2 regions of the Streptomyces sp. YJ-C3 genome follow, and region 2 is predicted to be linked to the other one. Evidence: riboswitches for the same ligand, from Rfam matches in the RefSeq annotation. Region 2 holds a riboswitch; the other holds the start of a gene.
What was found. Region 2 has a riboswitch for glycine ahead of gcvT (glycine cleavage system aminomethyltransferase GcvT). Riboswitches for the same ligand answer to the same signal wherever they lie in the genome.
Positions count from the first base shown of each region.

Region 1: linked by a shared signal. The riboswitch ahead of gcvP (aminomethyl-transferring glycine dehydrogenase) and the one ahead of gcvT (glycine cleavage system aminomethyltransferase GcvT) in region 2 are both predicted to bind glycine.

Region 1 is NZ_CM132685.1:5,876,339-5,885,703, reverse strand. It holds gene ACVHNB_RS26315 (DNA polymerase IV) at 1-954, shown strand, start outside; gene ACVHNB_RS26310 (PRC-barrel domain-containing protein) at 973-1,347, opposite strand; glycine riboswitch at 1,462-1,557, shown strand; gene gcvP (aminomethyl-transferring glycine dehydrogenase) at 1,743-4,628, shown strand; gene ACVHNB_RS26300 (DUF5999 family protein) at 4,699-4,899, opposite strand; gene ACVHNB_RS26295 (hypothetical protein) at 5,232-5,816, opposite strand; gene ACVHNB_RS26290 (glutamate-cysteine ligase family protein) at 6,343-7,863, shown strand; gene ACVHNB_RS26285 (substrate-binding and VWA domain-containing protein) at 7,870-9,365, opposite strand, start outside.
Region 2 is NZ_CM132685.1:1,670,684-1,680,048, forward strand. It holds partial or broken gene ACVHNB_RS07440 (2-isopropylmalate synthase) at 1-471, opposite strand, end outside; gene ACVHNB_RS07445 (NADPH-dependent F420 reductase) at 742-1,401, shown strand; gene ACVHNB_RS07450 (glycoside hydrolase family 25 protein) at 1,423-1,974, opposite strand; gene ACVHNB_RS07455 (L,D-transpeptidase) at 2,220-3,212, shown strand; gene ACVHNB_RS07460 (L-serine ammonia-lyase) at 3,228-4,598, opposite strand; gene glyA (serine hydroxymethyltransferase) at 4,764-6,029, opposite strand; gene gcvH (glycine cleavage system protein GcvH) at 6,036-6,413, opposite strand; gene gcvT (glycine cleavage system aminomethyltransferase GcvT) at 6,482-7,588, opposite strand; glycine riboswitch at 7,642-7,760, opposite strand; glycine riboswitch at 7,761-7,871, opposite strand; gene ACVHNB_RS07480 (AAA family ATPase) at 8,013-8,666, shown strand; gene ACVHNB_RS07485 (enhanced serine sensitivity protein SseB) at 8,707-9,365, shown strand, end outside.

The DNA of each region.
Region 1 (9,365 bases), 4.2 Mb from region 2:
AAGATCGCGTCGGAGGAGGCCAAGCCGGACGGGCTGATGCTGATACGGCCGGGGACCGAGCGGGCGCTGCTCGGGCCGAAGTCCGTACGGATCCTGCCGGGTGTCGGGCCGGCGACCGGGGACCATCTGCGGCGGGCCGGGATCCTCACCGTGGCGGAGATCGCCGAGGCGGGAGAGGACGAGCTGGTGCGGCTGCTGGGCAAGTCGCACGGCGGGCATCTGTACGCCATGGCGCTGGCGCACGACGACCGGCCCGTCGTCGCCGAGCGGGATTCCAAGTCCGTGTCGGTCGAGGACACGTACGACGTGGACATTCATGACCGCGTGCGCGTCCGTATGGAGGTGCAGCGGCTCGCCGACCGCTGCGTGGAGCGGTTGCGGGCCGCCGAGCGGTCCGGGCGGACCGTGGTCCTGAAGGTGCGGCGCTACGACTTCTCGACCCTGACGCGGTCCGAGACGCTGCGCGGGCCGACGGACGATCCGGGGGTGGTCCGGGAGGCCGCCGCGCGGCTGCTGGAGTCCGTGGACACGACGGGCGGCGTGCGGTTGCTCGGGGTCGGGGTGAGCGGGCTCGCCGACTTCACGCAGGAGGACCTGTTCGCGCAGGCGGCGCAGGCGGCCCAGGAGGCACAGGCCGCCTCGGAAGAGGCCGCGGACCAGGCGGAGGACGCGCGGGCGGTGAGCCCGGAGGAGGTCGAGGAGACGGTCGCCGAGCCCGTCGAGCGGCGGTGGATGGCCGGGCACGATGTGCGGCATGCCGAGTTCGGCGCCGGGTGGGTGCAGGGGAGCGGGCTCGGGCGGGTGACCGTACGGTTCGAGACGCCGTACTCGGCCGGGCCCGGACGGGTCAGGACGTTCCTCGTCGACGATCCCCTGCTGGAGCCCGCGGAGCCCCTGCCGTTGGTGGAGAGACCAGTAGAGAGACCAGTGGAGAGACCGGTGTCGAGCGCCTGACCCTAGCGAACGGCGCTCTCAGGTGGGGTCCTCGTCCGCCCCCGCAATGCGGCCGAACAGGACGTCCGGGGACTGCGGGGCCGTGATGTCGAGACCGTAGTGGTGGTAGAGCTGGAGTTCCTGCTCGGGGGAGAGGTGGCGGCCCACGCCGAAGTCGGGGGAGTCCTTGATCAGGGAGCGTTCGAAGGGGACACGGAGGGCGCCGTCGACCAGTTCGCTGGGCTCCAGCGGGACGAAGGCGTCGCGGCTGAAGAGGCCCGTCCGTATCGCCGCCCATTCCGGGACGCCCGTGGCGTCGTCGAGGTAGACCTCGTCGATCGTGCCGATCTTGGTTCCGTTGCGGTCGAACGCCTTGCGGCCGATCAGGTTGCGCGGGTCGACGTCGGTGTGCACGGGCCCTCCAGCTGCTCGCAACTCGTCTGTAAGCACTACGAAAGAGCACATTGGGGAAGGCGGCCACTCGAGGGTTCCGGTCATGTCGCCGCTGGTAGGCTGGCAGACGGCTGCTGACCCCGTGCGGGAGAGTCCTCCGATCGTCGTCGGAGGCGCCGAAGGAGCAACTCCTCCCCGGAATCTCTCAGGCCCCTGTACCGCACGGACGAGGTCACTCTGGAAAGCAGGGCGGGGTGCACGTTTTCCGCTCTCACCGACGGTGAAAACCGGTGTGTTCCGTGATCGTGCGGGGCGGACCGGTGAAGCTCTCAGGTTGAGATGACAGAGGGGGAGGCCGTCCGGGCACCCACGCCGTGGTGCCCCTCGCAGGTCCGGGTGACCAGGAGGCCTCCGCAATGACCGCCAACCGTATTCCGCTCTCCGCGCTGGAGCAGGGAATCCCCTTCGAGCAGCGCCACATCGGTCCGGACGACGCCGCTCAGGCCAAGATGCTCGCGCAGGTCGGCTATGGCTCGCTCGACGAGCTGACGGCGGCCGCGGTGCCGGATGTGATCAAGAGCGCCGAGGCGCTGGCGCTGCCGGCCGCCCGGACCGAGGCCGAGGTGCTCGCCGAGCTCCGCTCCCTCGCCGACCGCAACCAGGTGCTCGGCTCGATGATCGGGCTCGGCTACTACGGCACCTTCACGCCGCCCGTGATCCTGCGCAACGTCATGGAGAACCCGTCCTGGTACACGGCCTACACGCCGTACCAGCCGGAGATCTCGCAGGGCCGCCTCGAGGCGCTGCTCAACTTCCAGACGATGGTCGCCGAGCTGACGGGGCTGCCGACCTCCGGTGCCTCCCTCCTCGACGAGGGCACGGCCGCCGCCGAGGCCATGGCGCTGTCGCGGCGCATCGGCAAGGTCAAGGACGGCGTGTACGTCGTCGACGCGGACGCGCTGCCGCAGACCGTCGCCGTCATCCGGACCCGCGCCGAGCCGACCGGTGTCGAGATCGTCGTCGCCGACCTGAGCGACGGCATCCCCGCCGAGGTCGCCGAGCGCGGTGTCGTGGGTGTGCTCGTGCAGTACCCGGGGGCCTCCGGTGCCGTGCGCGACATCAAGCCGGTGATCGACCAGGCGCACGAGCTGGGCGCCGTCGTCACCGTCGCCGCCGATCTTCTCGCTCTGACGCTGTTGACCTCGCCGGGCGAGCTGGGCGCGGACATCGCCGTCGGCACGACCCAGCGCTTCGGTGTCCCGATGGGCTTCGGCGGCCCGCACGCCGGCTACATGGCCGTACGGGAGAAGTTCGCGCGGTCCCTGCCCGGGCGGCTCGTCGGGGTGTCCGTCGACGCCGACGGGAACAAGGCGTACCGGCTCGCGCTGCAGACGCGTGAGCAGCACATCCGGCGCGAGAAGGCCACGAGCAACATCTGTACGGCTCAGGTGCTGCTCGCCGTCATGGCCGGCATGTACGCCGTCTACCACGGTCCGGACGGCCTGAGGTCCATCGCGCAGCGCACCCATCGCTACGCCACGCTGCTGGCCGCCGGTCTGACGGCGGGCGGCGTCGAGGTCGTGCACGGGGCGTACTTCGACACCGTGACGGTCCGGGTGCCGGGCCGTGCCGCGGAGGTCGTCGGCGCCGCCCGTGAGGCCGGGGTGAACCTGCGGCTCGTCGACGCCGACCAGGTGTCGATGGCCTGCGACGAGACCACGACGCGCGACCAACTGGCCGCCGTGTGGGGCGCGTTCGGGGTCGACGCGGACATCGAGGCGCTGGACGCCGAGGTCGCCGAGGCGCTGCCCGAGGGGCTGCTGCGCGGTGACGAGATCCTGACCCACCCGGTCTTCCACCAGCACCGCTCCGAGACCGCGATGCTGCGCTACCTGCGCAAGCTCGCCGACCGCGACTACGCGCTCGACCGCGGCATGATCCCGCTGGGCTCCTGCACGATGAAGCTCAACGCGACGACGGAGATGGAGCCGGTCACCTGGCCCGAGTTCGGGCAGCTGCACCCCTTCGTGCCGGCCGAGCAGGCGCAGGGCTACCTCACGCTCATCCGTGAGCTGGAGGAGCGCCTCGCCGAGGTCACCGGCTACGACAAGGTGTCGTTGCAGCCGAACGCCGGCTCGCAGGGCGAGCTCGCGGGTCTGCTGGCGGTGCGCGGCTACCACCGGGCCAACGGCGACGAGCAGCGCACGGTGTGCCTCATCCCGTCGTCCGCGCACGGCACCAACGCGGCCAGTGCCGTGATGGCCGGGATGAAGGTCGTCGTCGTGAAGACCGCCGACGACGGCGAGATCGACGTCGAGGACCTGCGCGCCAAGATCGAGCAGTACGCCGAGCAGCTGTCCGTCCTCATGATCACGTACCCGTCGACGCACGGTGTCTTCGAGGAGCACGTCGCCGACATCTGCGCCGCCGTGCACGATGCCGGCGGTCAGGTGTACGTCGACGGGGCGAACCTCAACGCGCTGGTGGGGCTCGCCAAGCCGGGGCACTTCGGCGGCGACGTCTCGCACCTGAACCTGCACAAGACGTTCTGCATCCCGCACGGCGGCGGCGGTCCGGGCGTCGGCCCGGTCGGTGTGCGCGCCCACCTCGCGCCGTACCTGCCGAACCACCCGCTGCAGCCGGCCGCCGGTCCGGAGACCGGTGTCGGGCCGATCTCGGCAGCGCCGTGGGGCTCCGCCGGGATCCTGCCGATCTCGTGGTCGTACGTGCGGCTCATGGGCGGCGAGGGGCTGAAGCGGGCGACGCAGGTCGCCGTGCTCTCCGCGAACTACATCGCCAAGCGGCTCGAGCCGCACTTCCCCGTGCTCTACACCGGGCCCGGCGGTCTCGTCGCGCACGAGTGCATCATCGACCTGCGGCCGCTCAGCAAGGCGACCGGGGTCAGTGTCGACGACATCGCCAAGCGCCTGATCGACTACGGGTTCCACGCGCCGACCATGTCGTTCCCGGTTGCCGGGACGCTGATGATCGAGCCGACCGAGAGCGAGGACATCGGGGAGCTCGACCGGTTCTGCGAGGCGATGATCGCCATTCGCGGGGAGATCGAGCGGGTCGCCTCCGGGCAGTGGCCGGCGGACGACAACCCGCTGCGGAACGCTCCGCACACGGCCGGGATGCTCGGCGGAGAGTGGGAGCACGCGTACAGCCGCGAGGAGGCGGTCTTCCCCGCCGGGGTCGCCGCCTCCGACAAGTACTGGCCGCCGGTGCGCCGGATCGACCAGGCCTTCGGTGACCGCAACCTGGTGTGCTCGTGCCCGCCCATGGACGCCTACGAGGCGTGAGGTCCGACGTGACCGCGCGACCGGCCGCCGTGTGCGGCCGGTCGCGCGGTTCTGCTCGGTACTGAAGGCCTCAGGCGGCTGTCACCACGGCGCCCAGCGGGCGGTGCGGCGCGATGATCGTGCCGTTGGGCAGCAGTTCACCGGTGTCCTCGAAGAGCAGGACGCCGTTGCACAGGAGGCTCCAGCCCTGCTCCGGGTGGTGAGCCACAGGGAGCGCGGCCTCCCTGTCCGCGGATTCTGCTGTGGGGCACGACGGCTGGTGCTGGCACATGGATGGGATCTTTCGCTGCGTAGTGATCTCGATGACGGTGCTGTCTGTGCTGCGGCTCGAAGTCTTCTTCATGGCCGCCCCCCGTATTCAGTCGGTCCGAACCCAGTGTTGCCCTGCGGGCGTCATTCCGCAGGGATTTCGTTGCAGCGGTCCTCACTGGATGGAGACGCGTCACCCGTGCGGACGGTTCAGCCCAATTGCACTGTCCCTTCGGGTGGTTCGGGGTGGTCGGACCGGGCTAGTCCGGTCGGGCAGAGCTGTGCCCCGCGACCGGGCGGTGCGGGGCACGGCGTCGGAACGGCGAGGCGTGTTCCGTGGTTCTTGCTGTCGGGTCAGGCGAGCAGGGCGGCCCGTGGTGGCGTCAGTCGCAGAGCGAGGACCGGCAGCAGTTCCGCCACGCGGTGCGGGCGATGGGCCGCGATGCCGGGCGGCGCCGGTGCGAGCGGGACCAGGATGTCGTCGGCCGCCGGGTGCCCGCTCGCCGCGTCGGCGGTGTGGTCCTTGTGCAGCCACAGGGTGAGCATGTACAGCTCCGGCACCGAGAGCAGCCGTGGCTGGTAGATCCCCGGCAGGGACTCCGCCTGGCGCAGGGCGCGCTCGGTGGACGTCACGTAGGGGCCTTCGAAGAAATGGGAGAAGGTCCAGCCGTCCGGGGTGAGCATCGTGTCGGCCGCGGCGACGGCGCGGTCCGAGCAGCGGACCAGGAAGCGCCAGCCGGTGAGGCGGGCGGGCGACGGTCCGGTGGCATCGGTGATGCGGTCCAACACATGGACGGGCAAAGGGAGTTCGGGACTTGCCGGTCCCTGCGCGGCGCGCAGGGAAGGGGTACGGGCCTCACGGACGGCGGTGGGGGAACCGAGGGCCGTGAGGACGCTGCGGAGAGCGGGCGCGGGAGCCGGGGGAACATGCAGCGGCATGGTGGGTCGCCTCTCATTCGACAGGCACGTGGTGCGAGGGCGGTGCGGGACGAGCGGACGGCGCTGTCTGCTGCGTGGTGCGCGGGAGCGTGCAGAAGTACGCGGGCCAGAGGGGGCGGGGGCCTCGGCCACGTGCGCCAACTCTCTGTCTCGTTCGCGGAGTTTATACGACGTGTGTTCACATGATGTTTCGGCTGCCTGCGCGGACAGGTTGCGCAAGGTGCTATTCGGCCGTCATCCCGGCGCCGTTTTGTCGACGTCCATCCACTTTTCCGTGAGCGAGCCCCGCGTGACCTCGATGTCTTTCGAGTGAGCGGTCGGCCGATTCTCGTCGGCGTTTTTCACCAGGGTTCCGTAGATGAATCTGCAAAAAGCCGCATGCCTAGGGAATGTGCCGCAGGGTAACCGCTCTGAGCGTACTGCTCCGTGGACCCGCGCGGGGCGTTATCGATCACATTGCCGGGGCATCATCCACCGTGACACGCGGCCGGATCGTCGGGCTGCCCGTGCGAGGAGGGACGCTTCCATGGGGGAGAAGGTCGTTGCGGGCGCGGTCGACCTGGCCGACCGCCGGCGCTACCGGGACAAGCTCAAAGAGTGTCTCGTGGGGCTCGAGCGACTGCTGGACGAGAAGCGGTTCGACCGGCCCAGGAATCTCATGGGGCTGGAGATCGAGCTGAATCTCGCCGGGCCCGACGGGATGCCGAGAATGATGAATGCGGAAGTACTCGAGCGGATCGCGAGCCGGGATTTCCAAACGGAACTCGCGATGTTCAATCTCGAAGTGAATATCGCCCCGCACCGGCTCGGCGGCCGCGTTCTCGATCAGCTGGCGGAGGAGCTGCGCACGGGACTGGGCTATGCCCATCGCAAGGCCAACGAGGTCGACGCGGGAATCGTGATGATCGGCATTCTGCCGACCCTGGGCGCGGACGATCTCGTCTCCGCGAACCTGTCGGACGTCGACCGGTACACCCTGCTCAACGACCAGATCGTGGCCGCGCGCGGCGAGGACTTCGTGCTCGACATCGAGGGCGTCGAGCGGCTGACCTGCACGTCCTCGTCGATAGCGCCCGAAGCCGCCTGCACGTCCGTGCAGTTGCACCTCCAGGTCACGCCGGGCCGGTTCGCCGATGTGTGGAACGCGGCGCAGGCGGTCGCCGCGGTGCAGATCGCGCTGGGGGCCAACTCGCCGTTCCTGTTCGGGCGTGAGCTGTGGCGCGAGTCGCGGCCCCCGCTGTTCCAGCAGTCCACCGACACCCGGTCGCCCGAGCTCCAGGCCCAGGGGGTCCGGCCGCGGACCTGGTTCGGGGAGCGGTGGATCGAGTCGGCGTACGACCTCTTCGAGGAGAACGTGCGGTACTTCCCGCCGCTGCTGCCGATCCTGGACGAGGAGCGGCCCCTGGACGTCCTCGACAAGGGCGGTGTGCCGAGCCTCGCCGAACTCGTCCTGCACAACGGGACCGTGTACCGCTGGAACCGGCCCGTCTACGGCATCGCCGACGGCGTCCCGCACCTGCGCGTCGAGAACCGGGTGCTGCCCGCGGGGCCCACCGTCACCGACGTCATCGCCAACGTCGCCTTCTACTACGGCGTCGTACGGGCCCTGGCCGAGGACGCGCGGCCCGTGTGGTCGCGGCTCTCCTTCGACGCGGCCGCCCGCAACTTCGACACCGCATGCCGGTACGGGATCGACGCGCGCCTGGAGTGGCCGCGCCGGGGCCGGTTCGGGGGTACGGAACTGGTGCCGGCCGTCAGCCTCGTCCGGGACGAGCTGCTGCCGCTCGCGGCCGCCGGGCTCGACGCGTGGGGTGTCGAACCCGCCGACCGGGACCACTATCTGGGCGTGATCGAGGAGCGGTGTGCGCGGCGCACCAACGGAGCTGCCTGGCAGGCCGCGACGTACCACCGCGCACTGGAGAGCGGCCTGGCGCGTGACGCGGCGCTCGCGGCGACCACGCGCCGGTACGCCGAGCTGATGCACCTGGGCGAGCCCGTGCACACCTGGCCCGTCGGGCTGCCGGAGCCGGCCGTCCGGCTCGGCTGACGCGGCTCAGTTGCTCTTCGCGCCCGCCTGGACGATGGCCTTGAGGATCACCTGCTGGATGTCGGCCGGGTCGCTGACCTGGTGCCCCGAGCCGCCCGTCGCCTCGGCGATCTGCTCGATCTCGTCCTTGTCGGTGTCCGGGCCGACGGCGATGGCGATCAGCGGCACCGGGTGCTCGCGGTCGGTCAGGGTCTCCAGCTGGGAGATGAGGCTGCTGCGGGACATCGAGCCCGGGTCCTGGTTGACGCCGTCGGTGACGACGACCACGGCGTTGAACTTGCCGCTCTTGTACGACGACGTGGCCTTCTTGTAGGCGGCGAGCGTCGTGTCGTAGAGGCCGGTCGCTCCGCCCGGGACGGGCTGCAGGGAGGTGAACGCGGCGGACAGCTTGTCGCGCTGGGTGCCCGAGCCCTTGCGGTCGCCGAGGCGCTCGGTCGGGACCAGCTCCTTGTAGTCGCGGTCGCCGTCGAGCAGGGTCGAGAACTCCCACAGGCCGATCTCGTCCTCCGGCGTGAACGTCGACAGGGCCGCGAGCATCGACGCCTTCGTCACCTCCATCCGGGACTCGCCGCGGCCCGGCACCAGGTTGGACATGGAGGCCGAGGCGTCCACGACCGTGCTGATGCGGGCGCTCTGCACGGTGATCGTCCACATGCCGAGGGTCTCCTCGATGTCCGCCTCGCCGGGCGGCTGCGAGGTGGGCTCCGCGTACGGCTGCGGGGAGCGGGCGCCGGCCTCCGTCGCGACCGTGTCGGGTGAGGAGCCGCCCTCGGTGCGAAAGCCGTGCCGCTCCAGGACGGACCGGCCGTCGGGGGCGCCGAGCAGGGTCATGAAGCGGACGGCGGCGCGGCTCTCGTCAGTGCTCAGGGCGGACTCGTCGACCAGGGAGAAGGGGTAGTTCAGCTCGGGCGAGCCGTCCTTCGGGTAGAAGAGGTCGAGGGCGCCGCCGTCGCCGGCCTCGGCGTTGTGCGCGAAGGCGGCCTGCTCGGAGAGGATCAGTGCCTCGTTGCGGCGCGGGTTGCCCTGCTCGGTGCCGGAGCCGTCGCGGGCCACCGTGTCCATCAACTGCCCGTCGCTGTCGGACGTGCGCTGTGAGAGCACCTTCGCCATGGCAGCGGCCCGGGTGCCGTCGTCGCCGGACTTCTTCGCCGCGCCCGCCAACTTGGTGAGCGCGAGCAGACCGGTGGAGCTGCGGGCGGGATCGGCGGCGCCCAGGCGCAGCTTGTCGTCCTCCATCGCGGCGCCCGTCAACTGGGTCCAGCTGTACGTCTTGTCGGGCCAGCCGAAGGCCTTGGCGGCCGACGGCACCATGCCGACGCCGATCGGCGACGTGGCGATGTCCCCGGCAGCCGTGAGCTGGGTCGCCTTCGCGTTCTGCTCGACCCGCTGGATCCACAGGTCCGAATCCGGCACCCACACCTGGTAGTCGGGTCTGCCCTTGCCCGCGCGCAGCGCGTCGGCGACCTTGTACGACTCGCGGCCGGTGACGGTGACGTCGAGGC
Region 2 (9,365 bases):
CTCCTGCGGATGCTCCGCCCGGTGGGCCAGGCCCTTGCTGATGGCGTCCTGGTGCGTCCCGGAGAAGGCGGTGTACACGAGGTCGCCGCCGTAAGGGTGGCGCGGGTGCACCGGGAGGCGGTTGCAGTGCTCGACCGTCTCGCGCACCGCGTCGATGTCCGAGAAGTCGATCATCGGGTCGACGCCCTGCGCGTACAGGTTCAGAGCGAGGGTGACCAGGTCGACGTTGCCGGTGCGCTCGCCGTTGCCGAACAGGCAGCCCTCCACGCGCTGGGCGCCGGCCAGGACCGCGAGTTCGGCACAGGCGACGCCGGTGCCGCGGTCGTTGTGCGGGTGGACGGAGAGGACGACCGACTCGCGGCGCTCCAGGTTCCGGTGGACGTACTCGATCTGGTCCGCGTAGATGTTGGGCGTCGCGATCTCCACCGTGGCGGGCAGATTGTGGGTGACCGGGCGGTCCGGGCTCGCGTCCCGACGTACGGCACGCCGAGCGCGACCACGGAGACGCCGCGCACGCGGAACTGGTGGAGGCCGTCGCCGCGGGGGACGCGGAGCGGGCGGGGCGGGCGGCGCGGGAGGAGCTGACGGCGATCCAGCGGAAGCTGACCGCACCGGCGCCGGCGCCGGCCGAAGACTGACGCGAAGCCCGCGTCACTCTTTGAGCCGACCCGAGGAATAGCCCGCGCACCCCGGAGGTTCGTACTCCATGCACATGCATGAATCTCTCGCGAAGGGCATGACATGAAGATCGGCATCATCGGCGCGGGCAACATCGGCGGCAACCTCACCCGGCGCTTCACCGCCGTCGGCCACGACGTCCACGTGGCCAACTCGCGCGGACCGCAGACCCTCACCGCGCTCGCCGAGGAGACCGGCGCCACGCCCGCCACCATCGAGGACGCCGTGCGCGACGCGCAGGTCGTGGTCGTCACCGTCCCGCTCAAGGCCGTCCCGAACCTCCCCGACGGCTTCCTGGACGCGGCCGCCGCTGACGTCACGGTCATCGACACCGGCAACTACTACCCGCAGCAGCGCGACGGGAAGATCGCCGAGATCGAGGAAGGCCTGACCGAGAGCCGCTGGACCGAGCGCCAGATCGGCCACCAGGTCGTCAAGGTCTTCAACGGCACCTACGCCCAGGACATCCTCGACAAGCCCCGCCCGGCCGGCGACCCGGCGCGCGTCGCCCTGCCGATCGCGAGCGACGACGCCGCGGCCAAGCAGGTCGTCACCGCACTCCTCGACGAGATCGGCTTCGACGCCGTCGACGCGGGCGGCCAGGACGACTCGTGGCGCCAGCAGCCCGGCACCCCGGTCTACGGCCTCGCCTCCGACGCCACCGCCGTCCGCAAGGCCCTGGAGGCGGCCTCCCCGGAGCGCACCCCGGACTGGCGCGCCTGACCCGCACCGCGTCGACTCCCGTCAGGGCGTGGCCCATTCACGCAGCGCCGTCTTGGTCGTGAAGCGGGCCACGTTCTTGTCGAGGGGACGGTCGGTGTACTGGTGGACGGTCCAGTCGGCCTTGATGCGCGGCTTGCCCGCCGTCACGTAGTCGGCGATCCAGAGGCCGTCGCCGGCGTACGAGGTCGTATCCCGATTGAGCCAGAAATCGCGGTTGCAGTACAACATGACCCGGTGGTTCGGCCGCAGCCGCTTCACCTCCCGGATGAACTTGTCCTTCTCCGCGTTGCTCGCCCGCGACCCGTCCCCGGTCGTCTCCCAGTCGACGGCCAGCAGATCACCGGCCTTCTCGGGGGCCTTGCTCACGAAGTACTCGGCCTGCGCCGTGAGGTTCCCCGGCCACAGGAAGTGGTAGAACCCGACGACGCAGCCGCCGTCGCGGGCCAGTCTGGTCTGCGCGGCCAGCCGCGGATTGACGTAACTGCGGCCCTCCGTCGCCTTGATGAGGACGAATGACAGGCCGTCCGTGTCGAACGTGGTCTGGTACGCGCTGACGTCGATACCGCGGATCATGCGGGCCTCCTGGTCGGTGGGGGCGACGAGATCGGCATACCCATCGTCGACGACCGGGCACCGCCGGCCCGTCATCTTCTCCGGCAGGCCAGAAGCCCGCCGTTTGCCCACCCGCAGTCTTGGAACACGCTTTACACAGAGGTACGCAACTACCGCGGCCCGCTGAGCTGTCTGAAAGGGAGTCGGAACAGGGAGAGTCGGCCCCGTCAGGGGCGCGCGGGGTGACGGAGAGAGCGGGGCAGTTCGTGGGACGGCGCAAGGGTGGCGGCATAGGGGTCGCGCTGGTGACGGTGCTGGCGCTGGCGGGCGTGAGCGCCTGCGGCGGGAGCGGCAGCAGCGACAAGGCGGGCGGGGACGACGGAAAGGCGTCGGGGAAGCCGAGCGCGAGCGCGTCGCCGTCGCCGACGAAGCCCAAGGGGCCGCCGATGCTCCTGGAGACGATCATGCCGCAGACCGGCACCACGGTCGGCGTGGCCATGCCGGTCTCGGTGGTCTTCACCGACCCGGTGGCCGCCAAGGCGCGCGCCTCCGTGGAGAAGCACATGAAGGTGAGCACCTCGCAGCCGGTCGAGGGCGCCTGGCACTGGTTCGGCGACAAGCGCGCCGACTGGCGTCCGAAGGAGTACTGGCCCTCCGGTACGCAGGTGAAGGTCGTCGCCGACATGGAGGGCGTCAGCAACGGCAACGGCCGCTACGGCGTGCACAGTTACACCCACACCTTCAAGGTCGGTGACGATGTGCGCGCCGACGTGTCCGTCACCGGACACACCATGAAGGTCACCAAGAACGGCTCGACGGTGCGCACCCTGTCGATCAACGCGGGCAGTGCCGAGTACCCCACGTGGAACGGCACGATGGCCGTCATCGACAAGCAGAAGGAGGTCCACATGACCTCCTGCAGCGTCGGCATCAGCTGTGACAAGGGCAGCGCCAACTACTACGACCTGACGCTGCCCTGGGACGTCCACCTCACCCAGTCCGGCACCTACGTCCACTACTCCACCGGCGACCCGAACCCGGGCAGCGGCAGCGCCCGCGGTTCCCACGGCTGCGTGCATCTGTCCATGTCGGACGCCAAGTGGTTCTACGACCAGGTCAAGCAGGGCGACCCGGTGACCATCTCCGGCTCCCCGCGCGCGAAGGCCCCGGCCGACAACGGCTACGCGGCCTTCAACCTGAGCTGGGACCAGTGGCTGTCGGGGAGCGCCTCGGGGGAGGGGACGAGCGCGGCCCTGTGAGGCCGCGCCCGGCCGTCAGCACTCGATGATGTTGACGGCGAGCCCGCCCCGCGCCGTCTCCTTGTACTTGACGCTCATGTCCGCGCCGGTGTCCTTCATGGTCTTGATGACCTTGTCGAGGGACACCTTGTGGGAGCCGTCGCCGCGCATCGCCATCTTCGCGGCGGTGACGGCCTTCACGGCGGCCATGCCGTTGCGCTCGATGCAGGGGATCTGGACGAGGCCGCCGACCGGATCGCAGGTCAGACCCAGGTTGTGCTCCATGCCGATCTCCGCCGCGTTCTCCACCTGCTCGGGGGAGCCGCCGAGGACCTCGGCGAGGGCGCCCGCCGCCATCGAGCAGGCCGAGCCGACCTCGCCCTGGCAGCCGACCTCGGCGCCGGAGATCGAGGCGTTCTCCTTGAAGAGCATGCCGATCGCCCCGGCGGAGAGGAGGAAGCGGACCACGCCCTCCTCGTCGGCCCCGGGCACGAAGTTGACGTAGTAGTGCAGGACCGCGGGGATGATGCCGGCCGCGCCGTTCGTCGGCGCGGTGACCACGCGGCCGCCCGCCGCGTTCTCCTCGTTCACCGCCATCGCGTAGAGGGTGATCCACTCCATGGCGTGGGCCAGCGGCTCGCCCTCGGCGCGCAGCTTGCGGGCCGAGCCGGCGGCGCGGCGGCGGACCTTGAGGCCGCCGGGCAGGATGCCCTCGCGGGACATGCCGCGCGACACGCACGCCTGCATCACGCGCCACAGCTCCAGCAGACCGGAGCGGATCTCGTCCTCGGTGCGCCAGGCCTTCTCGTTCTCCAGCATCAGCGCCGGAATGGACAGGCCGGTCTCGCGGGTGAGGCGGAGCAGCTCGTCGCCGGTGCGGAAGGGGTACTTGAGGACGGTGTCGTCGGGCACGATCGGGTTCTCGCCGGCCACGGCGTCCTCGTCGACGACGAAGCCGCCGCCCACCGAGTAGTACGTCTTCGAGAGCAGCTCGGTGCCCTCGGTGTCGTACGCCCACAGGGTCATGCCGTTGGCGTGGTAGGGCAGGGTCTCGCGGCGGTGCAGGATCAGGTCGTCGTCGAAGGAGAAGGCGATGTCGTGCACGCCGAGCAGACTGATCCGGCCCGATTCCTTGATCGTCTCCACCCGCTCGTCGGCGCGCTCGACGTCGACGGTGCGCGGGGACTCGCCCTCCAGGCCGAGCAGGACCGCCTTCGGGGTGCCGTGCCCGTGGCCGGTCGCGCCCAGCGAGCCGTACAGCTCGGCGCGTATCGAGGCGGTGTGGGCCAGCAGGCCCTCGTTCTTCAGGCGGCGCGCGAACATCCGCGCCGCGCGCATGGGGCCGACCGTGTGGGAGCTGGACGGGCCGATGCCGATCGAGAACAGGTCGAAGACCGAGATGGCCACGGTGGAACTCCAATGGTGGTTGGTAGACGCCGTTGTCTGCCGGGTCGTGCGGAACGTTCAGGAACACGGGCGGGGCACCGTGCGCGCTGGATGCTTCTGGTTCCAGTGTGCGCGGTGCCCCGGAAGTGTGTACGTACGCAAGGGTACGTAACTGCCTCTAAACCCTTACAGGCCGGGGTACAGCGGGTGCTTCTCGGCCAGAGCGGTCACCCGGGCCTTGAGGGCGGCCGCGTCGTAGGCCGGCTTGAGGGCCTCGGCGATCACGTCGGCGACCTCGCGGAAGTCCTCGGCGTCGAAGCCGCGGGTGGCGAGGGCCGGGGTGCCGATGCGCAGGCCGGAGGTGACCATCGGCGGGCGCGGGTCGTTCGGGACCGCGTTGCGGTTGACCGTGATGCCGACCTCGTGGAGGCGGTCCTCGGCCTGCTGGCCGTCGAGCTCGGAGTCGCGCAGGTCGACGAGGACCAGGTGCACGTCCGTGCCGCCGGAGAGCACGTTCACGCCGTTCGCGCGGGCGTCCTCGGAGGTCAGACGCTCGGCGAGGATGCGGGCACCCTCGACCGTGCGCTGCTGGCGCTCCTTGAAGTCCTCGCTCGCCGCGATCTTGAAGGAGACCGCCTTGGCGGCGATCACGTGCTCCAGGGGGCCGCCCTGGAAGCCCGGGAAGACCGAGGAGTTCAGCTTCTTCGCGAAGTCCTTCTTGGCGAGGATGATGCCGCCGCGCGGACCGCCGAGCGTCTTGTGCGTCGTGGACGTGACGACGTCGGCGTGCGGGACCGGGTTCGGGTGCAGGCCCGCGGCCACGAGGCCCGCGAAGTGCGCCATGTCGACCCACAGGTACGCCTCGACCTCGTCGGCGATGCGACGGAACTCGGCGAAGTCCAGCTGGCGCGGGTACGCCGACCAGCCCGCGATGATCACCTTGGGGCGGTGCTCCTTGGCGAGCGCCTCGACCTCGGCCATGTCGACCAGGCCGTTGTCGTCCACGTGGTACGGGACCACGTTGAACTGCTTGCCGGAGAAGTTCAGGCGCATGCCGTGCGTGAGGTGACCGCCGTGCGCCAGGTCCAGGCCGAGGATCGTGTCGCCCGGCGTGGCCAGCGCGAACAGGGCGGCCTGGTTCGCGGAGGCGCCCGAGTGGGGCTGCACGTTGGCGTACTCGGCGCCGAACAGCTCCTTGACCCGGTCGATCGCGATCTGCTCGGTGACGTCGACGTGCTCGCAGCCGCCGTAGTAGCGGCGGCCGGGGTAGCCCTCGGCGTACTTGTTGGTGAGGACCGAGCCCTGGGCCTCCATGACGGCGACCGGCGCGAAGTTCTCCGACGCGATCATTTCCAGCGTCGACTGCTGGCGGTGCAGCTCGGCGTCGACGGCCTTGGCCACGTCCGGGTCGAGCTCGTGCAGGGACTCGTTCAGTACGGACTTGTCGGACATCTTCGGTCAGCTCCCGGAGAACTCGGTGTACTCGTCGGCGGTGAGCAGGTCCTTCGGCTCCTCGGCGATCCGGACCTTGAACAGCCAGCCGCCCTCGAAGGGGGCCGAGTTCACCAGGGACGGGTCGTCGACGACGTCCTGGTTGGTCTCGGTGACCTCGCCGGACACGGGGGAGTACAGGTCGGAGACCGACTTGGTGGACTCCAGCTCGCCGCAGGTCTCGCCCGCGGTGATGGTGTCGCCGACCTCGGGGAGCTGGACGAACACGATGTCACCGAGCGCGTTGGCCGCGTGCTCCGTGATGCCGACCGTGGCGACGCCGTCCTCGACGGCCGACAGCCACTCGTGCTCCTTGCTGTAACGCAGCTGCTGGGGGTTGCTCATGATGCGAATTCTCCTGTACGCGGGACGGTGCTGGTGACAGTGGGGTGAGCGCTACGGGGTGGCGCGGGTTACTTCTGGCGCTTGTAGAACGGCAGCGCGACGACCTCGTAGGGCTCGTGCGTACCGCGGATGTCCACGCCGACACCCGCCGTGCCCGGCGCGGCGTGCCCGGCGTCGACGTAGGCCATGGCGATCGGCTTGCCGAGCGTCGGGGACGGGGCGCCGGAGGTGACCTCGCCGATCACCCGGCCGTCGTGGACGACCGGCATGCCCGCGCGCGGGACCCGGCGCCCCGCGGCGACCAGGCCGACGAGCTTGCGGGGCGGGGCGGTCTCGGCGCGCTCGGCGGCGGCCGTCAGCGCCTCGCGGCCCACGAAGTCGCCCTCCTTCTCGAACTTCACGACCCGGCCGAGGCCCGCGTCGAACGGCGTCAGCCCGGTGGTCAGCTCGTGCCCGTACAGCGGCATGCCCGCCTCCAGGCGCAGCGTGTCGCGGCAGGACAGGCCGCACGGGACGATGCCGTACTCCGCGCCCGCCTCGGTCAGCGCCTGCCACAGCTTCTCGGCGTCGGCGGGGGCGACGAACAGCTCGAAGCCGTCCTCGCCGGTGTAGCCGGTGCGCGCGATGAGCGCCTCGACACCGGCGACGGTGCCGGGCAGACCCGCGTAGTACTTCAGTCCGTCCAGGTCGGCGTCCGTGACGGACTTCACGATGGCGGGGGAGTGCGGGCCCTGCACGGCGATCAGCGCGTACGCGTCCCGGTCGTCGCGGACCTCGGCGTCGAACCCGGCGGCGCGCTCGGTCAGGGCGTCGAGGACGGTCTGCGCGTTGCCCGCGTTCGCGACGACCATGTACTCGGTCTCGGCGAGGCGGTAGACGATCAGGTCGTCGAGGATCCCGCCGTCCGCGCGGCAGATCATGGTGTAGCGGGCGCGGCCGACGCCGACCGTGGCGATGTTGCCCACGAGGGAGAAGTTCAGGAACGCGGCCGCGTCCGGCCCGGTGACCGTGATCTCGCCCATGTGGGACAGGTCGAAGAGCCCGGCCTTCGTACGCACCGCGTTGTGCTCGTCGCGCTCGCTGGCGTAGCGCAGCGGCATGTCCCAGCCGGCGAAGTCGGTCATCGTGGCGCCCAGCGAGCGATGCAGGGCGTCGAGGGCGGTGGTACGGGTCATGGCTGGTGCTCCCGGGCGTGACGGCGATGGCGAGGGGTCCCCCGTGGCGGAGGTCCTCCCCATCTGTCATCGGAACCTGAGAGGTTCGCCCCGACCACACGTACTGGTGGTCATGGCTTGCACCTTGGGTGGGGCCGCCGTGCTGGACGGACGGCCCGCTTTTCAGATGTGCCTCGCCCGCGCGGTACGGGGCCTGAGAGATTCAAGGGAGGAACTTGCTCCTTCGGCGTCCGGGTACCCGTATGTCTCGAGTAGGTGTCCGGAACTCTCCCGCGCGGATTCAAGCGGCCGGTATGCGGTTGTGTGCGCTTGGCGCGCACATCATTGCATGCCCGCCGAACGGGGAAACCCCTTGTAGGGCATTACCTTCTCTTTACACTTGGCGGGCAGGAGTGGCGTGACCGGAACGGGGAGGACGATCACGGTGCATAAGGCAGTCGTGGGGGCGTACGCGACGACGGCATCAGCCGTCACGGTGGTGCCGGGGGTGCGGGTGCCGCGGCAGCGTTCGGTGCGGGATCTTCGCGGGCGCGGCGGCCGTACGCCGCGCCGGATCGGGTTCGCGGCGGGCGACCTCGTCGTGCTGTCGGGGCTGCCGGGCAGCGGCAAGTCGACCCTGATGCGGCGGGCCGTCACGGTCGTGCGCATCGACTCCCAGGACACCCGGGAGCGCTGGGCCGCCCGGCTGCCGCGCGGCGTGCCGTACGCGCTCTACCGCCCGCTGGTCCGCATCGCGCACTACGTGGGCCTGCGGCGGGCGATGCACTCCGGCGCGAGCGTCGTCGTGCACGACTGCGGCACCCAGGCCTGGGTGCGCCGCTGGGTGATCCGCACGGCCCGGCGGCGCGGCGTCGCCGTCCATCTGGTGCTGCTCGACGTCCCGCCGCGGGCGGCGCTCGACGGGCAGCGGGAGCGGGGCCGCGGGGTGTCGCGGTACGCGTTCGCGCGGCACCGCCGGGCGGTGGGCGCGCTGGTGACGTCGACGGAGCGGGGCGAGCTGCCGGAGGGCATCGAGTCGGCGGTGCTGCTGGACCGGGCGGCGACCGACGCGCTCGGCGGGATCACGTTCCGGGAGTAGCCCCGCCGGGCCCGGCCGGCGACGCGTATCGTCGGCGGCTATGGAACACCCGGCACACCACGAGGGCGCCCACGCCCACCCGGCCCAGGGCTGGCCTGCGAACGAGCTGGAGGAGGTCCTCGCCGCGGCGCTCGGCGTCGACGGGGCGGGCGGCCGCATCGTCGAGGTCCTGGGCCGCAGCCCGATCTGGATCCCGCTGCCCCAGGGCGGCAGCGCCGCGAGCCGCGACCTCGATCTGCCCACGCTGGAGATCGAGGGACAGGCCTACGTCCCCGTCTTCAGCTCCGAGCAGCAGTTCATGCAGGTCACCGGCGGACGGATGGACTGCACCGTGGCCCCGGCCGCCGAGTTCGCGCGGGGACTGCCGGCCCAGGTCGGGCTCGCCCTGAACCCGGACGGCGCCGTCGGTGTCCCGCTGCCCCCGGCCGCCGTCGCCGAGCTGGCCCGCAGCGGCCGCACCCCGCTCGACGGCCCGTCCTCCGGCGGCCGCGTCGTCCTCTCCGAGCCGGACTGGCAGCACGACCCGGTGGACTTCCTGACGGCAGTGCGCGAGGAGTTCGCGGCGGCCGGCACCGTGCTGAGCGCCCGCCGCTGCCTCGCCGTCGTCGAGGACGGGGCCCCGTCCCTGTTCATCGGCGTGGAACTGACCCAGTGGGAGGGCTCCGCGCGCGACATCCCGCTGGACGCGCTGGGCCGTGC